2 regions of the Lysinibacillus sp. FSL P2-0066 genome follow, and region 2 is predicted to be linked to the other one. Evidence: riboswitches for the same ligand, from Rfam matches in the RefSeq annotation. Region 2 holds a riboswitch; the other holds the start of a gene.
The links. Region 2 has a riboswitch for FMN ahead of ribE (riboflavin synthase). Riboswitches for the same ligand answer to the same signal wherever they lie in the genome.
Positions count from the first base shown of each region.

Region 1 (3,429 bases), 220 kb from region 2:
TTTGATGATGAACAGCTTGAACATGTATTGAACAATGCCCCTAAGCTTTCTGACCGCCGTTCAAAAGAAGAAATATTAAATCGGTTAATGGCAGATGCTCGCTTGCAGGATAATAGTCACCTTCAAGAAGCGATACAACAACCTATAGAGAATGAAGAAGCACAACAAGAAAGTAAACCTTTGATTCAAGATGAACAACCATCACGATTTAAGTTCCGAAAAATGTCGATTTTTACGAGTATAGCAGCTGTTTTCGCGTTAACGGTGCTCGTTGGCTCCATGGTCATGAATAATAACGCTAGCCAAAAAGATCTAGCTAGTACACCGGAAACGGCTAATTACTCTACATTACAGGAAGATCGTTCTGCTAAAGAGGCCGCTACCCAGGATGAGGCACTTCAATCCAGTATTGTAGCGGAGCATGAGCGTATGTTATCTTTACGGTCATCAGTCTATGAGGAAGATGTGAAAGATGCTGTCGTTTTTCGTATTGGTTTGGCAGGACGCGATGCAGAAAGTGTACCAATGACATATGTGATACCAAATGAGCGTGTAGCAACTGATTTTGGGACGCAAAAACCTTCTACTTTACAGATGTATGAGAAATATGCTCCTCAAATTGATGAAGAAGCCAAAGGGTTTACGGATTATCATCCTTTTAAGGGTGAACTGAAGGAGAAAGATGACAAGCTTGTCCACGTTTTACCAAAGGACAATAACTATGATGTTGCTTCAGCTACCGTTAATGAATACAAAGGTACTTTAGAGGATACATTCTCGGATTCTGAATATACGGAAGTTGAGATTCAAAATGAAGATGGCACACCTTATGAGTTTTCTCAAGAGGGTGAGCCAAGCCAAGCCATGTCATTAACAAACGCCAAACATTTTAATTATTATTTATACCAAGATGGTAATGGGGCAGAATATCTATCACCAGATTTCCGTCAAACATTTGCTAATGTTACAGAGGCACTTACATTAATGAAAAACAAAAATGATGATGTTTATGTAACAGTTGTTCCTGAAAATGTGACATACACGGTGAAAGAGGAAGCAGAAGGTGTAGTCGTTACTTTCGATATCCCTTTAGATTTAGCATCGATGGAGCCAATTCGCGCTACCCAACTGATTGAGGCCATGATGTTAACTGCTGCTAGCTTTGACCAACAATTACGCTTAGATAATGTGGTCCAAGAAAGCTGGGAAGGATTCGATTTAAAAACGTATTTGCCAAAGCCTGTGGGGCCAAATAAACAATATATGCCTTAGACAAAATCAAAAATGGAGCATTCCTGTAACATGGAATGCTCAATTTTTACAATACATACAAATCTAATCGGATTTTTTTTAAGCAGAACTATTTACTTTTTCTTGATAATTAATTATAGTAAGGTTGTAGTATAAAATAATATGATTCATCTTCGGGGCAGGGTGAAAATCCCGACCGGCGGTAATAGAGTGGTGAACCGTTAATGTTTTTCATTAACTCGAATGGTTTATGCTTCGCTCTTCAGCCCGCGACCTGTGCAAATTTATTTGCATGGCTGACTTGGTGTGATTCCAAGGCCGACAGTTAAAGTCTGGATGGGAGAAGATGGAGGTACGATCGTCATTCATTGTTATGAAATGAACTATGACCGAGCGCTTTTTTTGTATGACTTTTTAAACAGTGCTTAAAAAATAGTTTATGTTGACGCTTATTCGTCATGCCTTTCTCCCTTGTGCTTTTCATGCATAAGGGTTTTTTCATGCTAACAATTGAAAGATCGTCACCTTTCTTCTTGCGAGATTGAATCAGCAAAGAGGAGAGAGTTTTCTATGAAGAAAAATGTTAAACTTCAATCGTTTATTACGATTGGCATGCTGAGCAGTATTTCGTTTTTATTAATGCTTTTTAATTTCCCAATTCCACCATTCCCAGCATTTTTGGAAGTCGACTTTAGTGATATGCCTGCATTAATAGCAGCCATCACTATGGGGCCTGTGGCTGGTATTTTAGTAGAATTATTTAAAAATGTATTGGATTGGATTTTCTCGGGAACGCCAACAGGTGTGCCAGTAGGTCATATTGCCAACTTTGCAACAGGTATTTTATTTATTTTACCAGTAAGCCTTATTTTTAATCGCTTTAAAACAATTGCTGGTCTTGTTGGAGGTTTAGCGACTGGAACAGTTGTAATGGCGGTAGGCATGAGTGTTTTAAACTACGCAGTATTTTTACCGATGTACACATACTTCTTAGGTATGGAGCCTGTTGTAGGTGATTCGCTTTATAAAATGATCATTGCTGGGATTTTACCATTTAACATTGTAAAAGGTATTTTATTAACGGCTATTATGGCGTTTTTATTTACAACAATGCGCAAATGGATCGACCGCCAGCGTTCTATCTATATAACAAAATAATTTTTACTAACCTCGGGTAAACATACCTGAGGTTTTTTGTTGGAAGGATTGAAGGATAGGGGAAAGGTCTGATGGATAATTTACTAAAAGTGAAGGATAGAAAGGCAAAACTAACGGATAATTATAGAAAAAAGTAATGGGATAAACTAGCTATCTAGTCCTTTATAATTACAACCTAGTCGAAAGCTATATTTTCATGTAAAATAGAGAAGAGTTTAGAATGTTTGAGGAGTTTGAAGAGATGAGTGGAAAAAAAGGACAGTGGTCTAGTAAATTAGGTTTTATTTTAGCATCAGCTGGTGCGGCGATTGGACTAGGGGCAATTTGGAAACTTCCCTATGTAACAGGACAAAGTGGTGGAGGAGCATTTTTCCTTATCTTTGTGTTATTTACCTTGTTAATAGGACTACCGATGTTATTGTCCGAGTATGTTTTAGGACGTGGTACACAATCCGAGGCTGTAACAGCGTATAAAAAAATTGCTCCAACTAAGCCAGGCTGGGCTTGGATTGGTCGAATGGGCGTGCTAGGCTGTTTTTTATTATTAACTTTTTATAGCGTAGTTGGAGGTTGGATCTTTATTTATAGCGGGCTAGGTGTAGCTGGCGCGGTAATTGATCCAGCAGTAGATCCAGCTGAACTATTTGGAAAAATTATAGGTACGCCTTGGATTACGCTAGTTGGACTAGTGTTGTTTACATTAGCCAACGTACTTGTGATTTCATTAGGTGTACAAAATGGAATTGAAAAGGCCAATAAATGGATGATGCCGTTACTCTTCATAATGTTCATTGTCCTTGTTGTGCGTGCAGTTACATTAGATGGGGCAATGGAAGGGGTAAAATTCTTCTTATGGCCTGATTTCTCGAATATTACAGGTAAAGCATTATTAGAAGCCCTAGGACAATCGTTCTTTGGGTTAGCAGTAGGCTTTTCTTGTCTAGTTACATATAGCTCTTATTTAAAAAAGGATGTCAGTCTTCCGAATTCAGCGGGTTCTGTAGTGTTGTTAACCGTGCT
Region 1 is NZ_CP150202.1:1,277,650-1,281,078, forward strand. Features, by position in the region: gene MKZ14_RS06105 (hypothetical protein) at 1-1,272, shown strand, start outside; FMN riboswitch at 1,417-1,603, shown strand; gene MKZ14_RS06110 (ECF transporter S component) at 1,822-2,409, shown strand; gene MKZ14_RS06115 (sodium-dependent transporter) at 2,651-3,429, shown strand, end outside.
Region 1: linked by a shared signal. The riboswitch ahead of MKZ14_RS06110 (ECF transporter S component) and the one ahead of ribE (riboflavin synthase) in region 2 are both predicted to bind FMN.

Region 2 (3,429 bases):
AGCCTTGACAGAGATTGTAGGATCTTGCTCGTATAAAGCAAAAATTGAGGAAGCCATTGTAATAGAAACATCCATTACTGCCCCAAGTGAGCCAATAAATAAACCTGCCATAAAGACGGTACGATAGGGACGTGTTAAAAATTGCATTTCTTCATAACGAAGACCATTTTCACCTGTCAACCACATTACAATAGAGCTTATGATAAGCGCTATAACAGTGCCTAAAAGTGTGGACACGATGGCTACATATGTTTTTGTATGCAATCCACTAATAAGTAGGAGCGAAATAATCGTAAATAGCAGGGCACAAATGCCGCTGACTAATAACAGGCTTACGCCCCCATGCTTCACATAAAGATCTAATGCGAATGATAAAATCACAGCATTGACACTCAAACTAATGATAGAAAATAAGCCTTGTCTTTTACCTACAATAAGTAGGGCAAAAATAAAAATCCATGCAATCATTACCATGGTTTGATCTCGTTTTAAATCGAGAATGGTTCCTGTTAAAACAGATTGTGTTGTGCGATCATCTAGCGTGACAAAGATTTCATTGCCTACATGGTATTCTTGATCAAAAGCACCAGACGAAGAATAGTCATTCGTCAAATGAATGGATTGCCCCTTATGCTGACCATTTTTGATAATGGCCATAATCTCCTGTGTAAACAAAAAATCCTCATTTTCATACATATCTGTCATCGGTTCTGATGCTGTTACATCCACTTGCGTTATTTCCGCTATCGGTCGATCATAAAATTGTTCGTTATGAAGTACGAAAACGATCGAAACCCCACAACAGAGTGCTAATAGGGCATAGAAAATAGCTTGTTTAAAAGGTATATTTTTAAAAAATGTCAAGTAAATGACCTCCAAACTGCTAGACTGAATAGTCACTTGTAAAGGAACGTTTTTTTGATTAAGAAGTTCCATAAACAGGTTAAATGTCATCATTTTAATAACATCTTTTACATTTTTCAAGTCGAGTCAAAGCTGTTTAAAATTTATGCTTCGAAAAAAATTTAAAAAGAAGGATGGATAATATAATAAAATAGTGTTATCGTAAGACTAGCTAAATAAAAATATTCTTCGGGGTAGGGTGAAATTCCCGATCGGCGGTGATGAAGCAATTCAAAGTCCGTGAGCGCAAGCTGATTTGGTGCAAATCCAAAACCGACAGTTACAGTCTGGATGGGAGAAGGGTAAAAATGCGAACTTTTTAAATTGATTCTAATTTAGAAGGTTTATTTGACTATGCATTTATTACAAAACTTCCCAATCATCTTGTGGGAAGTTTTTTTATTTAGCTACAATCGAATAGAAGATGTTCTTCGGGGTAGGGTGAAATTCCCAATCGGCGGTGATGAAGCAATTCAAAGTCCGTGAGCGCAAGCTGATTTGGTGCAAATCCAAAACCGACAGTGATAGTCTGGATGGGAGAAGAACGAGTGAGATGACAGTCTATGAAAAAATTGTTTTCAAATAGGCTTATTTGTTGATGTCTTATACTCCCAAAACCCCTTTGATGTAAAGGGGTTTTTATTTTTTATTGCTAACGAGAGAAGGGAGAAGGATAAGGCACAAAAACAGGTGGATCAACTTTAAAAGTTAAGGATAGAAGTGCTAATAAAGTAGAGTAGGTGATGGAATGTTTACAGGACTTGTAGAGGATATTGGTATCATAAAAGCCGTGCAAAGCGATCGGGACAGTATGAAAATTACGGTTCAATCAGCCAAGATAACGGAGGATGTCAAGCTTGGTGACAGTATAGCGGTCAATGGCGTTTGTTTAACGGTGACAAATTTCACACAACAGCAGCTTACGATGGATGTTATGCCTGAAACAGTCAAAGCAACAAATCTACAGCAGCTGGCAATAGGTGATTCTGTTAATTTGGAGCGTGCCATGCCTGCTAATGGGCGATTTGGTGGCCATTTTGTTGCTGGTCATGTTGATGGAGTCGGCAAAATTTTGCGAAAACGTCCAGTAGCAAACGCCGTATATATTGATATCGAAATGTCAGAGGAGCTAACCAACTTTTGTATTCCAAAGGGTTCCATAACAATTGATGGCACAAGCTTAACCCTTTTTCATGTTGAAGCCAAGAGTGTCACAATTTCACTTATTCCTCATACTTACAAAGAAACCGTTTTAGGTATGAAGAGGGTTGGAGCAATCGTTAATATCGAAACCGATTTAGTTGGAAAATACATTATAGGGCAATTAAAAAAGGGGCAAACAACGCCAGCTATTACAAGAGATTATTTAGCACAACATGGTTTTTAAATCACAGAATAGGAGTTGATCATCGTGCTACATTCAATTGAAGAAGCCATAGAGGATTTAAGGCAGGGCAATATGATTGTGGTGGTTGATGATGAGGATCGAGAAAATGAAGGAGATCTTCTGGCACTCGCTGAATTCATCACACCAGCAACAATCAACTTTATGGCAACCAATGGTAGAGGTTTAATTTGTACGCCGATTTCACAGCAGCTTGCACAAAAGCTAGATTTATATCCAATGGTTCAGCACAATACAGATAACCATCAAACCGCATTTACGGTAAGTATCGATCATGTAGAAACAACGACAGGGATTAGCGCCTTTGAGCGTGCGCTAACGATACAAAGGATGGTAGAAAAGCAAGCTAAGCCGACTGATTTTCGTCGACCAGGCCATATTTTTCCGTTGATTGCGAAAGAGCAAGGCGTGCTGGAACGGAGAGGACACACGGAGGCCACTATTGATCTAGCGAAGCTTTGTCATAGCGTACCTGCAGGTGTTATTTGCGAAATTATGGGTGATGATGGGCACATGCTTCGGTTTGAAGAACTAACAAATTACGCTGCACATCATGGCTTAAAAATGATCTCGATAGAAGCATTGGTTGCTTATCGTCAACAATTATCCACTAATAAAACTAAAATTTCTATGTAAAAAGGAGAAGGAACAATGGGTCAAACATTTGAAGCACAATTAATTGGAACGGATTTGAAAATTGCAGTAGTAGTGGGTCGTTTTAATGAGTTTATTACTAGCAAATTATTGGATGGGGCAATGGATGGTTTAACTCGTCATGGGGTTGATTCTGCATCTATTGATGTCGCATGGGTGCCAGGAGCTTTTGAAGTTCCTTTTATAGCGAAACAACTGGCAGAAACCAAGAAATATGATGCTATTATTGGTTTAGGTACTGTTATTCGTGGCTCTACAACACACTATGACTATGTTTGTAATGAATCGGCAAAAGGCATTGCCAATGTGTCATTGTCAACGAATGTACCTGTTATTTTTGGAATTGTTACTACCGAAAATATTGAACAGGCAATTGAACGTGCAGGAACGAAATCTGGTAATAAAGGCTATGATGCTGCAATGTCTGCAATTGAGATGGCAAATCTAAAGAAAATGATTGGATCAGG
Region 2 is NZ_CP150202.1:1,496,621-1,500,049, forward strand. Features, by position in the region: gene MKZ14_RS07225 (YibE/F family protein) at 1-864, opposite strand, end outside; FMN riboswitch at 1,085-1,210, shown strand; FMN riboswitch at 1,327-1,452, shown strand; gene ribE (riboflavin synthase) at 1,652-2,290, shown strand; partial or broken gene ribB (3,4-dihydroxy-2-butanone-4-phosphate synthase) at 2,315-2,941, shown strand; gene ribE (6,7-dimethyl-8-ribityllumazine synthase) at 2,960-3,429, shown strand, end outside.